2 regions of the Streptomyces sp. NPDC006332 genome follow, and region 1 is predicted to be linked to the other one. Evidence: riboswitches for the same ligand, from Rfam matches in the RefSeq annotation. Region 1 holds a riboswitch; the other holds the start of a gene.
The links. A riboswitch is a leader RNA that binds a small molecule or an ion and turns the genes downstream of it on or off. The one in region 1 is predicted to bind glycine.

Region 1 (9,306 bases):
CGGCCGATCCGGTCTTGTGCAGGTCGGTCATCCCAGCCTCACTCGCGGGTCGATGACGGCGTACAGCAGGTCCACGACGAGGTTGGCGACGGCGATCGCGAGGGCCGCGAACAGCGTCACCCCGAGGATCACCGGCAGGTCCTTGCTGCTGATGGCCTGGACCGCGGCGAGACCGAGGCCGGGGAGGTTGAACGTGGACTCCGTCAGCACGGCGCCACCGAGCAGGACGCCGATGTCGAGACCGAAGACGGTCAGGATCGGCGTCATCGCGGACCGCAGCGCGTGCCGGGTGATGACCACGCGTTCCCCGAGGCCCTTGGCCCGGGCGGTGCGGATGTAGTCCTCGCCGAGCACGTCGAGCATGGTGGCCCGGGTGAGACGGGCGTACATCGCGGCGTTCAGCAGGGCCAGCACGATCCATGGCAGGAGCAGGGACTCGAACCAGACGCCGATGGAGTCGTCGGTACTGAGGCTGTCCTCGATGTGCACCCAGCCGAGACTGTGCACGAAGATGCCCATCGCCACCATGCCGGTGAAGAAGATCGGCAGGGAGACGCCGCCGAGGGCACCGATCATCGCGGCGCGGTCCCAGACGGAACCCCGCTTGAGCGCGGAGACGACGCCGGCGCTGACACCAGCGATGAGCCAGAGGACACACGCACCGGCGGCGAGCGCGGCGGTGACCGGGAGCGCCTCCTTCAGCGTGTTCCACACCGGCTCCTCCGTGACGAAGGAGTAGCCGAAGCAGGGGGCCGGGCAGCGCGTGACGTCACTGCCGTTGGCGTAGGTCCGGCCCAGCGGAATGCCCTTGACGAAGTCCCAGAACTGGACGAACAGCGGATCGCCCAGGCCCAGCTTGGTCCGGATGCCCTCGACCTGCTCGGCACCGGTTGCCTTGCCGGCGAAGAGGACGGCGACGTCCTGTCCCGCCCACTTGGGCAGCATGTAGAAGACGGTGAAGGTCGCGAGCAGTACGACCAACACCATGATGACAACGGCGACCAGACGCCGGATGAGATAAGCAAGCACTGTGCGCGGCCCGGCGGCGGCCGGGGGCCTCCTCGTGGGAGGTCCCGGCCGCCACCAGAGCCATCACCTGCCCTTCGGACTGGCGGGATTGGGCGGCAAGGGATCAATCAGCTTCGGTCTGCCGAGGGTTACTTGGTGACACCCAGGGACACGTAGTCGTAGCGGCCGTTGTACGCGGCGGACGAGTAGACGTTCGTCAGCCGGGGACCGCGCCACGAGATGTTCTTCTCGTAGATGAACGGCATCCAGTCGGCGTCGTCGAGCAGCTGCTTGTTCATCTCCTCGTACAGGCTCTTGGCCTTGGCCTTGTCCGTGGTCGCGATCGCGTCGTCGAAGAGCTTGTCGATCTTCGGGTTCTTGATCTGCGACTCGTTGTAGTTGCCGTTCTCGAAGATGAAGCGGCTGTCGAACAGCGGCTGCGCGTAGCCCTGGCCGGTCGGGAAGTCCGGGCCCCAGCCGCTCATCGTCATGCCGTAGCCGCGTTCCTTCACGACCTTCGGCGAGCCGGTGATGCTGGAGGACTGGGCGCCGTCGATCGGGTCGACCTCGACCTTGATGCCGACCTTGCCGAGCTGCTCCTGCAGGGCCTCGGCCGCGTCGACCTCACCCGGCTGGTTGGTGCGGGCGGTCAGCTTGGTGGAGAAGCCGGACGGCTTGCCGCACGCCTTCAGCGACTCCTTGGCCTTGGCCACGTCCGGCTTGCCCTTGCGGGCGACGACGCCGTACGGGTCGTAGTCGCTGTAGCCCGGGATGGTCTTCGGGAAGACCGAGTTGGCGATGTCGCCACCGGCGATCGCGCCACCGCGGGTCTGCTGCAGACCGGCGAAGTCGGTGGCGTAGAAGACGGCCTTGCGGCAGTCGACGTTGTCGAACGGCTTCGCCGTCTGCACCAGGGCCACGTAACGGACGAAGGAGGTCTGGAGGTTGTCCACGTTCGACTTGTGGTCCTGGACGGCGCTGACCCGGCCGGACTGGGTCATGCCGGTGCCGTTGACGTCGACGTCGTAGTCACCTTCCATCAGCCGCTTGTCGTTCTCCTCCAGGTTGGCGGAGATCGTCACGGTGATCTTGTCCGGAAGGGCCGGGCGGATCGGGTCCGAGGCCTTCTTCCAGGCGGTGTTGCGCACCAGCACGAGGCCCTTGTTGGCGTTGTACGACTGGACCTTGTACGGGCCGGAGGAGAACGGGTGCTGCGTGTACTTGGCGCCGGTGTCCTTGCTCTGCTTCACCGGGGCACCGGTGGGCATGGCCAGGAACTGTTCGAAGTCACCGTTGGGCTTGGGCAGTTTGAAGACGATGGTCTTGTCGTCGGGCGTCTCGATCGCCTTCAGGCCCAGCTTGTCCTTGGACTTGTCCTTGTAGGGGCCCTTGTACTCGCCCTTCGGGTCGAGCGTCTGCTTGATGTACGCCGGGCCACCGGTGATGGTGTCGGTCGCCCAGATGCGCTCGATGCCGTACTTGATGTCCTTGGAGGTCAGCGCGGAGCCGTCCTCCCAGGTGAGGCCGTCACGCAGCTTGTACGTGTAGGTCTTGCCGTCGGCCGAGACCTCGCCGGGACCGGTGGCCAGGTCGCCGACCAGCTTGTTCGACGCCTCGCCCGGCTTGGTGTCGTACGTGACCAGGGTGCGGGTGAAGAACCGCATGAAGTCCCACGTCATGCCGTAGTACGTACGCTGCGGGTCCAGCGAGTCGAAGTCCTGCTTGCCGACGAACTTCAGCGTCCCGCCCTTCTTGGTGGACGCGTTGACGACCTTGTTCAGCGCCGCGCTGTAGCCGGCGCCCTTCTCGCCTTTGTCGTCACTGTCTCCGCCGCCGCACGCCGTGGTGGTCACCAGCGCCGCGACAACGAAGGCTGCGCCAGCAGCGAGCCGCCGCTTCGGGGAACCTGTGGGCATTTTCTCGTATCCTCCGAGATTCGCGGTTCCGGGCCTTTGCCGGAAAACCATGGGAAGAGCCACCTGACGGTGCGGCAGGGGCAAGTCGTGCGTCAGCGGGTCCCCTTGGGATCCAGAGCGTCCCGCAGGCCGTCGCCGAAGAGGTTGAAGGCCAGGACGGTGATGAAGATCGTCGCACCGGGGAAGACCATGAACATCGGGTCGTGCTCGTAGGTCTGCAGGGCGTCGCGCAGCATGCCGCCCCACGACGCCGTCGGCGGCCGCACACCCGCACCGAGGAAGCTGAGCGCCGCCTCCGTCAGGATGTTGGTCGGAATCATCAGCGTCGCGTAGACCATGATCGGCGCGAACAGGTTGGGCAGCAGCTCCCGGAAGAGGATGTACCGCCTGCCACCGCCCAGGCTGCGCGCGGCCTCGATGTACTCGCGCTCACGGAGGCTCAGCGTCTGGCCCCGGACGATACGGCCGACGTAGGGCCAGCCGAAGAAGCCGATGACCGCGACCAGGACGGCGATGCGCACGCCCGAACCGGTCAGTCCCAGCAGGTCGTCCGGGAGGACCGAGACCAGGGAGATGATGAAGAGAAGCTGCGGGAAGGAGAGCAGCACGTCCATGACACGGCTGATCAGCGCGTCGACCCAGCCGCCGAAGTAACCGGCGACGATCCCGAAGAGCGTGCCGAGGACCACCGCGACGACCGCGGCCAGGAAGGCCACCAGGAGCGAGATGCGCGCGCCGTAGACGATGCGACTGAACACGTCACGGCCCTTGTTGGGCTCGACACCGAACAGGTAGTCACCACTGACGCCGCCCCAGGTGCCCTGCGGCAAGTTGGTCAGCGGATCGAGTTCCTCCTGGTGGAACTCGTTCGGCGGGTGGCCGAGCAGCGAGACGATCAGCGGGGCGAACACGGCGACCAACACCAGGACCAGCACGGTGATTCCGCCGGCCAGAGCAACCTTGTCCTGCTTCAGGCGGTGCCAGGCGATCTGCTTCAGGGACCGGCCTTCGACCTTCTTGGCGCCTGAGTCCGCGGGGTCGGCTGGAGCGGCCGGCGCCGCTTCCGCAGCGGTGTCGTGCAATGGCGCCGTCATGGCAGGGACCCCTCTCAACCGGCGGTGACCGGCCCGCACTTGCCGCTGTAGCGGCGTCATCTTCAATCGAACACAAAGGGGCAACCCCCCTTGGACGGGGAGTCTTCAACGCCTCGGCGATCAGGTGCCAGCCTTGGCGGTGAATGGATGCGCAACCGTGATGCTGCACCAGCGATTCCGTTATCCGAACAGTGGGTAACAGCTGTCGGACGTGTGGAAGTTGGGACACCGGGGCGAAACGGGCAGCATTGAGGTCAACAGACGCCAATCTACGCGCATGGATCGACACCTAGAGCCAAAAGAAGATCAATAACCTCGAAGTGACTCATGTCACGAGGGTGAGCCGCCGCCCGAACCGGTCAGTACCGGCCACCCGCCTGCGGATAGCCGTAACCGGCCGCCGGGGCCTGGGCGGGGGCAGGGGCGGCGTGCGCCTCCCGGTCGTAGAAGGGGCGGGCGTTGGCCCGCATCCACAGGGCGACCGGGTCGTACTCGTCGGACATGGCCACGGTGGAGACCGGCAGCCCGTCCGGGACGACACCGATGGACTGCTGCATCATCGCGCGCACCGAGTCGACGGCCGGCGGACTGGTGTCGTACACGTCGAGGCCGACGGCGAGATAGGGCGCCCCGAGCGCGGGCTGCACCCAGGCGCGGCGCAGGGCGCGCACCGCCGGGGTGCGGTGGGCGTTCTGCGCGATCAGGGCGTAGAACTGCGGGATCTCGATGCCGGGTTCGGACAGCCTGAGGGGCCCGGCGGGCTGGCGGTCCAGGCCGGTGGCGATGCGGCGCAGGTCGAGCCAGGGGATGCCGACGCCGCCGCCGGGGGCGTGCGGGTTGAGCCAGAGGCCGTAGTGGTCGGGGTAGAGGGTGCGGGCCACGTCGAGGCCGTCGATCACTTCGTACGATCTGTTCCAGCCGCTGGCCGACAACTCCTGGGCGGAGGTGACGCATGGGGCGTAGCCGTACCCCTCGACCTGCATGTTCCCGTACTGGGCGTCGGGGGAACCGGCCTGGCCGTGCCACAGCAGCATCCAGACCTGTCCGGAGGACGGGGTGGCGAGCGCGCGAAGGAGCGCCTCGTAGGCGTCGTAACGCCCGGGCGTCACCTGGCGCAGCATGTGCTCGACCTGCCCGGCCGCGGTGCCGCTGGCGCTCACCTTTTACCGACCCTTCGTGATGTGGCCTGAATAGGGACCCAGCTTAGGCGCTCCGCCGGGTTCAGCCGTTGAGCTGTTTCAGTAGCCCTGTCGCTGTTTCAGTAGCCCTGTTGGTAGAAGGGCCGCACACTCTGCCTCATCCAGTGGCCCACCGGGTCGTCCGTCACGTCCAGGAGCACCAGGTTGACCGGCCACCGGACGGGGACGGTGCCCAGGGCACGGGCCAGGGCCTCCATCGGCAGGGCCCGCAAGTCGCCCTCCCACTGGGACAGTTCCACGCCCACGAACATGACCGGCTCGGCCGTCTCGATGACGGCGAGGCAGCGGCGGGCGGTGAGCACCACGCCCGTGGCGGCGAACTCGGACGAGGCCGCCGCGAGGAAGTCGACCGGGTCGTCCTGCCAGTCCGGCTCGAACAGGCGGACCCGGCCGCCGGCGGCGGGACCGTCCAGCGGGGTCCGGCCGACCCGGCACAGTTCGGCGACGGCGGCCGGCGGCAACGGGACACCGACCGTGCCGTCCGGGTTCACCGCGAGGCCGACCTGGGGCGGCAGACCGCGGGCGAACTCGACCGCGGGGGCGATGGTGTACGACAGGTGCGAGCCGACCACCTGGCGGAACTGTTCCTCGGAGCTGAACACCGGGACGTAGGCCTGGCCCTCGATCTCCAGCGTGGGCAGGTCCAGGGGGCCGCTGTGCGGTCCGCCGCCGTTGGGCAGCGGCACCCAGAGGAAGCTGCGGCCGAGCACCTCGATGATCCGCCCGCCCGCCCCGGGCACGCCGAGGGAGGCGGACAGCACCTCCTCCAGCTCGTTGCCGGGCCATCCGCCGTGCGGATGAGGGTGCGCCTGTGCCGGGAAACCCGGGAAGTCAGCGGGGAAGTCCGCCGGGAAGTCCATCTGCCTGCCTACCGCCTGCCTGGTACCGCCTGCTGTAGCTGAAAAGGCTATCGGGTACGGAGCGCCCATGAGAGACGGGCGGCCGGTCCGGCCACCGAACCGGTCCGGCTCAGCCCGTGAACCCGATCCGTCGCAGCACGTTCGCCGCGTCCCGGTCGACCAGCACCGCCGAGCCGCAGCCCGCGGGCAGGTCGCCGTTCGCCACGGAGCCGATCAGGCGGGAGGCGGCGCCCCGGTGACGCAGGAACGCGTACCGCGAGACACCGCGGCCGCGCTCGCGCTGCCCGGCGAGGGCGGTGTCCGGCGTGACGTCGAGCAGCAGCAGGTGCAGGGTGCCACCCCGGCGACGGGCCTCGCGGGCCAGCCAGCCGCGCACCCAGGCCTGCGTACCGCAGTCGTGCACCACGACCCCTTTGCCGGAGCGCAGGGCGCGGCGCAGACCGGCGTAGTGCGCGAGGCGGACCAGGGGGCGGTAGACCGCGTACGGCAGGAAGCGGGGCATCCGCGTCGCCCAGCGGTCGCGGGCGTCCTGGGAGTCGATGCGCAGCCCGTTGACCGTGCGGCGCATCAGGGTGGACTTGCCGCTGCCGGGCAGGCCGGTGATCGCGACCAGGTCCCGGGGGCCGAAGAGCAGGGCGTGCGGGCTGCGGCCGCCGCGCTCACGGAGGTCGCGGACGACGGGTGCGCCGAGCGGGCCGCACGCCTGAGGTGCCGGGACCGTCGTCTGCTCGGGCAGCGCGAGAGCCGAGGTGGTCGCGTACGCCGTGGTCCTGTTCACCGTGATCGTCCTCCCCTGGGGTGGTCACGACTTCCCTGCCCGTCGAGTGTAAAGAGAAGGTAATGCGCGGTGTCTCGTGTTTTCGTGCTCGTCCTGCCACAAGCCGGTTACAGATGCCGCCCTGCCGTACTCGACCGATGCGTGCAATGATGTCGGCGCCAACTGCATACCGGCCGCTTGAATCCGCGCGGGAGAGTTCCGGGTCGTACGTGTGTCGTACGGATGCCCGGGCGCCGAAGGAGCAAGTCCCTCCCTTGAATCTCTCAGGCCCCGTACCGCGCGGGCGAGGCACATCTGAAAAGCGGGCCGCTGCGACAGTGGCCCCACCCAAGGTGCAAGTCGTGATCACCGCTTCGCGTGGTCCTGACGAACCTCTCAGGTTCCGATGACAGATGGGGAGGAACGACCTCGCCCTCCCTCACGCTCGACATGAGCTCGCGCGGGAGGTCCCCCATCGCCTCGGGAGACGACCGTCCGATGAGCAGTACCGCACCCCGTCACACCGCGCTCGACGCCCTGCATCGTTCGCTCGGCGCGACGATGACCGACTTCGCCGGCTGGGACATGCCCCTTCGCTACGGCTCCGAACGCGACGAACACCAGGCCGTGCGCACCCGGGCCGGTCTGTTCGACCTCTCGCACATGGGCGAGATCACGGTGACCGGCCCGCAGGCGGCCGCGTTCCTGAACCACGCGCTGGTCGGCAACATCGCCTCCGTCGGCGTCGGCCGCGCCCGCTACACCATGATCTGCCGGGCCGACGGCGGCATCCTGGACGACCTGATCGTGTACCGGCTCGACGAGGCGGAGGCCGGGTCCGCGCACTACATGGTCGTCGCCAACGCCTCCAACGCCCAGGTGGTGCTGGACGCGTTGACCGAGCGGGCCGCCGGTTTCGACGTCCAGGTGCGCGACGACCGGGACGCCTACGCGCTGATCGCCGTACAGGGCCCCCAGTCCGCGGGTGTCCTGAAGTCCCTCACCGACGCCGACCTCGACGGCCTGAAGTACTACGCCGGTCTGCCGGGCACCGCGGCCGGCGTGCCCGCGCTCATCGCCCGCACCGGGTACACCGGCGAGGACGGCTTCGAGCTGTTCGTGAAGCCGGAGCACGCCGTGCGGCTGTGGCAGGCGCTGACCGAGGCCGGCGAGGGTGTCGGCCTGGTCCCGTGCGGCCTGTCCTGCCGGGACACCCTGCGCCTGGAGGCGGGCATGCCGCTGTACGGGCACGAGCTCTCCACCGCGTTGACCCCCTTCGACGCCGGTCTCGGCCGGGTGGTGAAGTTCGAGAAGGAGGGCGACTTCGTGGGCCGCGAGGCCCTCCGGGAGGCCGCCGCCCGTTCGGAGCACAACCCGCCGCGGGTTCTCGTCGGCCTCGTCGCCGAGGGCCGCCGGGTGCCGCGTGCGGGGTACCCGGTCGTCGCGGACGGCCGGGTGATCGGCGAGGTCACCTCGGGCGCGCCCTCGCCCACGCTGGGCAGGCCGATCGCGATGGCGTACGTCGACGGGGCGCACGCGGCGCCGGGCACACCCGGTGTCGGTGTGGACATCCGGGGCAGTCACGAGCCGTACGAGGTCGTGGCGCTGCCGTTCTACAAGCGTCAGAAGTGACGGCGGCGGGCAGTCGGCGTGCGTGACCCTGCGCACTTTCCGCTGCTCACGTACGTTTCCAGCAGTCCCTCATTCACCAGCACTCCCCCGCGTACAGGAGAATTCAGGCCATGAGCAATCCCCAGCAGCTGCGCTACAGCAAGGAGCACGAGTGGCTGTCGGGCGCCGAGAACGGCGTCTCGACGGTCGGCATCACGGAGCACGCGGCCAACGCGCTCGGTGACGTCGTCTTCGTCCAGCTCCCGGAGGTCGGTGCCGGTGTGACCGCGGGCGAGACCTGCGGCGAACTGGAGTCCACCAAGTCGGTCAGCGACCTGTACTCCCCGGTGTCCGGTGAGGTCACCGAGGTCAACGAGGACGTGGTCGACGACCCGTCGCTGGTGAACTCCGCCCCCTTCGAGGGCGGCTGGCTGTTCAAGGTCCGCGTGGCCGAGGAGCCGGCCGACCTGCTCTCCGCCGACGAGTACACCGCCTTTTCCGCCGGCTGAGGAGTCCTGCACCTGATGTCCGTTCTGAACACGCCCCTGCACGAGCTCGACCCCGAGGTCTCCGCCGCGGTCGACGCCGAGCTGGTCCGCCAGCAGTCCACCCTGGAGATGATCGCCTCCGAGAACTTCGCGCCCCTCGCGGTGCTGGAGGCGCAGGGCTCCGTCCTGACCAACAAGTACGCCGAGGGCTACCCGGGCCGCCGTTACTACGGCGGCTGCGAGCACGTCGACGTGACCGAGCAGATCGCGATCGACCGGGTCAAGGACCTGTTCGGCGCCGAGTACGCCAACGTGCAGCCCCATTCGGGCGCGTCCGCCAACCAGGCGGCCCTGTTCGCGCTCGCCCAGCCCG
Region 2 (9,306 bases), on a different contig from region 1:
TGCGGCGCCGCCGCCCAGAAGGCACTGGACGCCGCCAAGCTGAAGGTCACCCCGGTCTCCTACGAGCAGGACGTCAAGGCCGCCCTGACCAAGGTCGAGCTGAAGGAGGCCGACGCCGCCGTCGTCTACAAGACCGACGTGCACGCGGCGGGCGACAAGGTGCGGGGGGTGGACTTCCCCGAGTCGGCCGAAGCCATCAACGACTACCCGATCACCCTCCTCAAGAACGCCCAGAACCCGGCAACGGCGAAGGCGTTCATCGAGCTGGTCAGGTCCGCCGACGGGCAGAAGGCCCTGACCGGGGCCGGATTCCTGAAGCCGTGACCAGCCCGGACCAGGCGGCGCCCCACCGCACCGGAAGAAGCAACGACGCGTCCTGGCCTCACCGACGAGGCCCCGGCGTCCCGCTGCCCCTGCTCCTCCCCGCCCTGGCGGGTCTGGCGTTCCTGCTCCTCCCCCTCGTCGCCCTGCTGATCCGTGCCCCGTGGCGCACCCTCCCCGACCAGCTGACCAGCGCCGAGGTCTGGCAGGCCCTGCGCCTGTCACTGCTGTGCGCCACGACGGCGACCGCGCTGAGCCTGGTCATCGGCGTCCCACTGGCCTGGCTGCTGGCCCGCACCGACTTCCCCGGCCGCGGCCTGGTCCGCGCCCTGGTCACCCTGCCCCTGGTCCTGCCCCCGGTGGTCGGCGGTGTGGCTCTGCTGCTCGCCCTCGGCCGCAACGGAGTCGTGGGCCAGTGGCTGGACGCCTGGTTCGGCATCACGCTCCCGTTCACCACGACGGGCGTCGTCCTCGCGGAGACGTTCGTGGCCATGCCGTTCCTCGTCATCAGCGTCGAGGGCACTTTGCGCGCCGCCGACCCGCGCTACGAGGAGGCGGCCACCACCCTGGGCGCCTCCCGCTTCACCGCGTTCCGCCGGGTCACGCTCCCGCTGATCGCGCCGGGCATCGCCGCGGGCTCGGTCCTGGCCTGGGCGCGGGCGCTGGGTGAGTTCGGGGCGACGATCACCTTCGCCGGCAACTTCCCGGGCCGAACCCAGACCATGCCACTCGCGGTCTACCTGGCCCTGCAGAACGACCCGGCGGCCGCGATCGCCCTCAGCCTGGTCCTGCTGGCCGTCTCCATCGCCGTACTGGCGGGCCTGCGGGACCGCTGGATGACCACCTCCTGAGCCGATGCCGAACGCCACCGCGTACCGCACTCCCATGCCATCGGCCGCAAGCCGAAGCCGAACCACCCACCGGCCCGCAGCGAAGCCCACCACCCCCGAGCCGAACCAACCCCACCCGCTCCCCAAGACCGAGCTGGACGCCCCCTCATGACCGACGCCACCTCAGCCGACCCCGTCACCGAGGACGGACACGACGCGGGCCTCGACTCCCGTCTCGTCGTGGAACGCGGCACCTTCCGCCTGGACGTCCCCCTCAATGCCGCCCCCGGTGACGTGGTCGCCCTGCTCGGTCCGAACGGCGCCGGCAAGACCACCGCCCTGCGTGCACTCGCCGGTCTCGTCCCCCTCACGGGCGGCCATCTGCGCCTCGACGGTGCCGCGATGGACCGTACGCCGCCCGAGTCCCGCCCGGTCGGCGTGGTCTTCCAGGACTACCTGCTCTTCCCGCACCTGTCCGCCCTCGACAACGTGGCCTTCGGCCCGCGCTGTCAGGGCGCCACCAAAGCGGAGTCCCGCGCGCAGGCGGCGGAGTGGCTGGAGCGCATGGGCCTGGCCGAACAAGCGGCCGCCAAGCCCCGCAGGCTCTCCGGCGGCCAGGCCCAGCGGGTCGCCGTCGCCCGCGCCCTGGCCACCCAACCGCGCCTGCTCCTCCTCGACGAGCCGCTCGCCGCCCTGGATGCCCGCACCCGCCTGGAGGTACGCGCCCAACTCCGCCGTCACCTGGCCGAGTTCGAGGCGGTCGCCGTACTGGTCACGCACGACCCGCTGGACGCCATGGTGCTCGCGGACCGACTCGTCGTCATCGAACACGGCCAGGTCGTCCAGGAGGGCGCTCCCGCCGACATCGCCCGCCACCCCCGTACGGACTACATCGCGCAACTGGTCGGCCTGAACCTCTACAAGGGGCACGCCGAAGGCCACACGGTCCGTCTCGACGCCGGCTCCGCCCTCACCACCACCGAGGATCTCGCCGGACCCGTGTTCGTGGCGTTCCCGCCGAGCGCCGTCACCCTCTACCGGGAAAAGCCCACGGGTTCCAGCGCACGCAACCTCTGGCGCTGCGAAGTGGCCGGCCTGGAGACCCACGGCGACCAGATCCGAGCGGACCTCACCGGCGAACTCCCCCTCACCGCCGACCTCACCACGGTCGCCGCGGCCGAACTCGACCTGCACCCCGGCGCATCGGTCTGGGCGACCGTCAAGGCAACCCAGACACACGCATACCCGGCATAAGACCTCCAGGCGGCTACGGTGGGCTTCCCCGGCCCCATCCCCACCCCATCCCAGTGAGGCCTTTAATGAGCCTGTCCATCCGCAACCAGCTCTCCGGCACCGTCACCGCCAGCACCCCGGGAGAGGTGATGGCCATGGTCAAAATCCGTCTCACCGGCGGCCAGAACCTCACCGCCGCGATCACCCGGGAAGCCGCCGAGGAGCTGGGCCTCGCCGCGGGAACGGCCGTACAGGCCCTGGTGAAGTCGACGGAGGTGTCCCTGGCCACCGCGCCGGTCGACGGCCTGTCCATCCGCAACCAGCTGCCCGGCATGATCAGTGACATCGCGACCGGCGGCGCCATGGCAGCCGTCCGGATCAGCGTCGAGGGCGCCGACCTGATCGCGGTGATCACCAAGGACGCCGTCACGGACCTCGGTCTCACGACCGGCATCCCGGTCGTCGCCCTGATCAAGTCGACCGAGGTCTCCCTGGCGACCGTGTGACCTCACCGCGTCGCACCGCACGCATCGGGAGGGCTTACGTGACGCGAAAGGGCTCCGCCCGGTGCACGACCGGCCGGAGCCCTTCCCGCCTACGTCAGATCAGTCCTCGTACGCGTCCAGTCAGTCCTCGTACGCGTCCAGCGGCGGGCAGGAGCAGACCAGGTTCCGGTCACCGAAGGCCTGGTCGATGCGGCGCACCGGCGGCCAGTACTTGTCCGCCACCGACACACCGGACGGGAAGACGGCCTCCTCACGCGTGTACGCGTGCTCCCACGCCCCGCCGAGCGCGCCCGCGGTGTGCGGCGCGTTCCGCAGCGGATTGTCGTCCGCGGGCCACTCGCCCGAGCCGACCTTCTCGATCTCCGCACGAATGGCGATCATCGCCTCGCAAAACCGGTCGAGTTCGTTCAGGTCCTCGGACTCGGTCGGCTCGATCATCAGCGTCCCGGCCACCGGGAAGGACATCGTCGGCGCGTGGAACCCGTAGTCGATGAGCCGCTTGGCGACGTCGTCGACACTCACGCCGGTCGCCTTGGTCAGGGGCCGCAGGTCGATGATGCACTCGTGCGCGACCAGGCCGCCCGGACCGGTGTAGAGCACCGGGAAGTGCGGTTCCAGCCGCTTGGCGATGTAGTTCGCGGAGAGCACGGCCACCTGCGTGGCCCGCTTGAGTCCCTCACCGCCCATGAGCCGCACGTACGCCCACGAGATCGGCAGGATCCCGGCGGAGCCCCAGGGCGCGGCCGAGACGGGCCCGACACCGGTCTCCGGGCCGGCCGCGGGCTGCAGGGGGTGGTTCGGCAGGTACGGCGCCAGGTGCGCGCGCACCCCGACCGGGCCGACGCCCGGACCGCCGCCGCCGTGCGGGATGCAGAACGTCTTGTGCAGGTTCAGGTGCGAGACGTCCCCGCCGAAGTGTCCCGGCTTGGCCAGCCCCACCAGGGCGTTGAGGTTGGCGCCGTCGACGTACACCTGGCCGCCGGCCTCGTGCACCTGCGCGCAGATGTCCGCGACATGCTCCTCGAACACACCGTGCGTGGAGGGGTACGTGATCATCAGCACCGCCAGCTCGTCCCGGTGCTGCTCGATCTTCGCCCGCAGATCCTCGACGTCGATCTCGCCGTCCTCGGCGGTCTTCACCACGACGACCTTCATCCCGGCCATCACGGCACTGGCGGCGTTGGTGCCGTGCGCCGACGACGGGATCAGACACACGGTCCGCTGCTCGTCCCCGTTGGCCCGGTGATATCCGCGTACGGCGAGCAGTCCCGCCAGCTCGCCCTGCGAACCGGCGTTGGGCTGCAGCGAGACCGTGTCGTAGCCGGTGACCTCGGCGAGACGCTCCTCCAGCTCGCGGATGAGGACGAGATAGCCCTCGGCCTGCTCGGCGGGCGCGAAGGGGTGCAGCTGACCGAACTCGGGCCAGGTGACCGGCTCCATCTCGGTGGTGGCGTTGAGCTTCATGGTGCAGGAGCCCAACGGGATCATGCCGCGGTCGAGGGCGTAGTCCCGGTCGGCCAGCCGACGCAGGTAGCGGAGCATCGCGGTCTCGGAGCGGTGCTGGTGGAAGACGGGGTGTGTGAGGTACGCGTCGGTACGCCGCAGCGCGGCCGGAAGGGAGTCCTCGGCGGCCGCGTCCAGCGCCTCGATGTCCCCCTCGACCCCGAACGCGGCCCACACGGCGGCCAGTTGAGTCCGCGAGGTGGTCTCGTCGCACGCGATCGACACCAGGTCGGCGTCGACGAGCCGGAGGTTGACGCCGTTCTCGCGCGCGGCCGCGACGACCTCGGCCGCCCGTGACGGCACCCGGGCGGTCAGGGTGTCGAAGTAGGAGCCGTGCACGACCTCGATCCCGCCGGCCGTCAGGCCCGCGGCGAGGATCGTGGCGTACCGGTGGGTGCGCCGTGCGATGCCCCTGAGGCCCTCGGGCCCGTGGTAGACGGCGTACATGCCGGCCATCACGGCGAGCAGCACCTGCGCGGTGCAGATGTTGCTGGTCGCCTTCTCGCGCCGGATGTGCTGCTCCCGCGTCTGCAGGGCGAGCCGGTAGGCCTTGTTCCCGTCGGCGTCGACGGACACGCCCACGAGCCGCCCCGGCAGGCTGCGCGCGAACTTCTCACGGACCGCCATGTATCCGGCGTGCGGTCCGCCGAAGCCCATCGGTACCCCGAACCGCTGGGTCGTCCCGACGGCGATGTCCGCACCGAGCTCACCCGGGGGCTTCAGCAGCGTCAGCGCCAGCAGATCGGCGGCGACCGTCACCAGCGCGCCGAGTTCGTGGGCCTGCTCGATCAGCGGCTTGATGTCGCGTACGGCACCGGAGGCGCCCGGGTACTGCAGCAGCACACCGTTGATCTCACGCCCGGCGATCTCGGCCGGAATGCCGTCACCGAGGTCCGCGACCACGACCTCGACGCCGGTCGGCTCGGCCCGCGTCCGGATCACGGCTACGGTCTGCGGCAGCGTGTCCGCGTCGACCAGGAAGAGACCCTTCTTGTTCCTGCCCATGCGCCGCGACAGTGCCAGCGCCTCGGCCGCCGCGGTGCCCTCGTCGAGCAGCGAGGCACCGGAGGTCGGCAGGCCGGTGAGCTCGGCGACCATGGTCTGGAAGTTGAGCAGAGCCTCCAGACGCCCCTGGGAGATCTCCGGCTGGTAGGGCGTGTACGCCGTGTACCAGGCCGGGTTCTCCATCACGTTGCGCAGGATCACGGGCGGCGTGAACGTCCCGTAGTACCCGAGGCCGACCATGGAGTCGAGAACCTGGTTCCGGTCGGCCAGCGAACGCAGCTCGGCCAGCACCTCGGCCTCGGTACGCGCACCCGGCAGATCGAGCGCGTCGGCGTTCTTGATCACGTCCGGCACCGCGGCGGCGGTGAGCTCGTCCAGCGAGCCGTACCCGACATGGGCGAGCATCTTCGCCCGAGCTTCCTGGTCAGGTCCGATGTGACGCTGTTCGAACGGAATTCCCTGCTCCAGTTCGGAGAGCGGACTGCGGTGAGCGATCATTGCGGAGGCCTCCTGGTCTGACACGACCTTCGTGGGGCACCACGGCACGGGTACCCGAACGGCCTCCCCCTCTGTCATCTCAACCTGAGAGCTTCACCGGACCACCCGAGGGTGGCCGACTTTCACCGTCGGTGAGAGCGGAAGCCGTCGACACCCGCCCTGCTTTCCAGAGTGACCTCACCCATGCGGTACGGGGGCCTGAGAGATTCCGGGGAGGATTTGCTCCTTCGGCGCCTCCGGATGTCGCCCGAAGGACTCTCCCGCACGGGGTCAGCAGCCGTTTGCCAGCGTACCAGCGAGATCAGCGCTTGAGCGTTCGAGTGGCCGCCTCCCTGATTGTGCTCTTTTGTGGTGCTTACGGATGAGTTGCGACCAAATGGAGGACCCGTGCAGACCGACATCGATCCGCGCAACCTGATCGGCCGCAAGGCGTTCGACCGCAACGGCACCAAGATCGGCACGATCGACGAGATCTACCTCGACGACGCGACCGGCGTACCGGAGTGGGCGGCCATACGGACAGGTCTGTTCAGCAGGGACGCCTTCGTCCCCCTGGAGCCCAGCGAACTGATCGAGGGCACCTTGCGCGTCCCCTTCGACCGGGCCCTGATCAAGGACGCCCCGGACTTCGGCGTGGGCCGCCACCTCTCCCCCGAGCAGGAACTGCAGCTCTACCACCACTACGGTCTCGACCTGTCCGCCCCTCCTCCTCCGCTCCCGGACCACGACTTCGGCACGCTGGCAAACACGGACGAGTCCTGACCCTCCACGTCGTCGTCCCCACCCTCCCCACCGACACCTCCCCCATCCGGATGACCGACCTCGGCGGCCGACACATCCGGCCCAGGCCCAGCCGATCCGCCCACCGCGCCACCCCCACGACGCACCCCGATCAGCCCGGCGCACTTACAGCCGGGCCGCCGGTAGCCGACCCGTACGGCTCACCAGCCCGTCCCCTCGCGCCCGAAACCAGCACACACCCCACCCACACTCCACCCAGACCCGCCACCCCCGCACTCACCCCGACCCCGTTGGCCCGCCCACCGAGGCCCCGCCCAGCTGAGCCTCACCCGCCTCGGAGAGCGCCCGCACCAACGGCAACGGCTCCGCCGGCTCAAGATCGGGATCCTCGATCCGGAACGTCCGCACCCGCCCAGGCCCCGAGTCGGGCGTCTCGAACCGCACTGTCACCCGCCCGAGACCGCTTCCCTGCACCCACCCGTGTCCGTACACGGTGTGCCGCACATCGTGTCCCGAGGGCCACCGCCGCTCAGTCGGCGCCTTCGGTTCCTCGACGGGCGTGTCATCCGCCTCCTCGACCGCACCGGAGTCCATCCGCTCTCCCGCCGCCTGCGCGAACAGATCCTCCTGCGTGTAGTCGGCCAACCCACTGACCCCCACTCCGAGCAACCGCACACCCCCGGTCGTGTCCACGGAGTCCAACAGTCGCGCGGCCGCCTCCCGCACCACCCCCGGATCGTCCGTCGGCCCCCGCAACGTCTCGGACCGGGTGAGCGTGGAGAAGTCGAACCGTCGCACCTTGAGCACGATGGTCCGGCCGGACAGCCCCGCCTCCCGCAGCCGCCGCACACACCGCTCCGCCAGCCGCTGCACCTCCATCCCCACCCGGACCCGGTCATGGATGTCGACGTCGTACGTGTCTTCCACCGACACCGACTTCGTCTCCCGCTCCGCCACCACGGGCCGCTCGTCGAGCGCCAGCGCCATCGCGTACAGCGAGTGCCCGTGCGCCTTGCCCAGCAGCCGCACCAACTCGTCCTCACCCGCCTCGGCGATCTCCTCCACGGTGTGGATCCCCACACGCCGCAGGTGGTCCCCCGTCGCGGGGCCCACCCCCGGCAGCGTCCGCACCGGCATCGGCCCGAGCAGCTCCCGCTCGGTCCCCGGCTTGATCAGCACCAGTCCGTCCGGCTTGGCCTGCTCCGAGGCGATCTTCGCCAGCATCTTGGAGGCGGCCAGCCCCACCGATCCCGTCAGCCCCGTCACAGCCCGTATGTCCGCCCGGAGCTTCACCCCGGCCAGCCGCGCCGACTCCTCGTCCCAGGCCGCTCCCCCGGCCTCCAGATCCACGAACGCCTCATCCAGACTCAGCGGCTCCACCAACGGCGACAGCGCTCTCAACAGTTCCATCACCTGATCGCTGATCGACCGGTAGAACGCGAAGCGCGGCACGAGATACGCGGCGTTCGGCGCGAGCCGTCTCGCCTGGGCCATGGGCAGCGCCGAGTGCACCCCGAAGATCCGTGCCTCGTACGACGCCGTGGCCACCACCCCACGCGGCCCCAGCCCGCCCACCACGACGGCTTTCCCCCGCAGACTCGGCTTGGAGGCCTGCTCCGCCGAGGCGAAGAAGGCGTCCATGTCGAGATGCAGGATCGTGGGCGCGGTTCTCACATCTCCGATGCTGCCCTACGCCACTGACAATGCCCCACCCAAGAGCGGGGACGGCGCTCAGACCGCCCGGTTGCGGCGCCGTGCCAGCTCGTCCGCGGGGTTGTGTCCGACCAGCGTCTCCCCGGTGTCCACCCGCTCGCCATGCAGCTGTGAGAGGGCACTCTCCACGTCCCGCCACACCACACCGACTGCGATCCCGAAGACACCCTGGCCGCCCTGGAGCAGTGCGTGGACCTCGTCGGGCGTGGTGCACTCGTAGACCGTGGCGCCGTCGCTCATCAGGGTCATGCGCTCCAGATCGCGAAATCCACGCTCGCGCAGATGCTGGACCGCCGTGCGGATGTTCTGCAGCGACACACCGGTGTCCAGGAAGCGCTTGACGATCTTCAGGATGACGACGTCCCGGAAGCTGTACAGACGCTGCGTCCCGGACCCGTAGGCGGGCCGCACGCTCGGCTCCACGAGACCGGTGCGGGCCCAGTAGTCCAGTTGCCGGTAGGTGATGCCGGCGGCCGCACAGGCCGTCGGACCGCGGTAGCCGATCTGCTCGGACGCCATGGACGTCGTCCCTCCGCTGCTCGGCACGGCCGTCGGTCGCTGCGGAGCGTGATCGGCCGCGTTGCTGTGAAGCGGGTACGGACCGCTCGCCCCGAGACTCCGTCCGGGGGCACCCCCAGCCATACCGTCGCCGCTGCTTCTCACGCCGACCTCCGTCCTTGACCTGCCCTCTCGACGGTAGGCAGTCACCAGGGGCGCGTCAACGATCGCCACACTCGGCACGCCGAGTGATAATCACCCTAAGAGTGGTTTCCCGTGCCCCGCCGCGGGGAAAGGCTAGCCGAATGCGCTCGGAGCGGTCCCTGGGAGGCTGCGCCGACCGTCTGCAATTGGCGGCGTGCGAGGCGTCAACGGTCGTGGGCGGGCCCGGCGGGAGTGCTCATCCGCCGGGCCCGTCGTTGTTCACTGGCTGCTGGTGCCGAAGTCCTCGGGCGAGA

Region 2: linked by a shared signal. The riboswitch ahead of gcvP (aminomethyl-transferring glycine dehydrogenase) and the one ahead of gcvT (glycine cleavage system aminomethyltransferase GcvT) in region 1 are both predicted to bind glycine.

Annotation. Positions count from the first base shown of each region.
Region 1 is NZ_JBEXRA010000027.1:63,816-73,121, reverse strand. Features, by position in the region: gene ABZ027_RS23975 (ABC transporter ATP-binding protein) at 1-31, opposite strand, end outside; gene ABZ027_RS23970 (ABC transporter permease) at 28-1,029, opposite strand; gene ABZ027_RS23965 (ABC transporter substrate-binding protein) at 1,158-2,924, opposite strand; gene ABZ027_RS23960 (ABC transporter permease) at 3,017-4,018, opposite strand; gene ABZ027_RS23955 (enhanced serine sensitivity protein SseB C-terminal domain-containing protein) at 4,378-5,178, opposite strand; gene ABZ027_RS23950 (enhanced serine sensitivity protein SseB) at 5,277-6,077, opposite strand; gene ABZ027_RS23945 (AAA family ATPase) at 6,187-6,855, opposite strand; glycine riboswitch at 7,034-7,143, shown strand; gene gcvT (glycine cleavage system aminomethyltransferase GcvT) at 7,333-8,466, shown strand; gene gcvH (glycine cleavage system protein GcvH) at 8,577-8,954, shown strand; gene glyA (serine hydroxymethyltransferase) at 8,970-9,306, shown strand, end outside.
Region 2 is NZ_JBEXRA010000049.1:7,927-17,232, reverse strand. Features, by position in the region: gene modA (molybdate ABC transporter substrate-binding protein) at 1-324, shown strand, start outside; gene modB (molybdate ABC transporter permease subunit) at 408-1,172, shown strand; gene ABZ027_RS33245 (ABC transporter ATP-binding protein) at 1,320-2,405, shown strand; gene ABZ027_RS33240 (TOBE domain-containing protein) at 2,471-2,890, shown strand; gene gcvP (aminomethyl-transferring glycine dehydrogenase) at 3,011-5,896, opposite strand; glycine riboswitch at 6,073-6,169, opposite strand; gene ABZ027_RS33230 (PRC-barrel domain-containing protein) at 6,284-6,658, shown strand; gene ABZ027_RS33225 (DNA polymerase IV) at 6,914-8,311, opposite strand; gene ABZ027_RS33220 (MerR family transcriptional regulator) at 8,369-9,013, opposite strand; gene ABZ027_RS33215 (bifunctional nuclease family protein) at 9,272-9,306, opposite strand, start outside.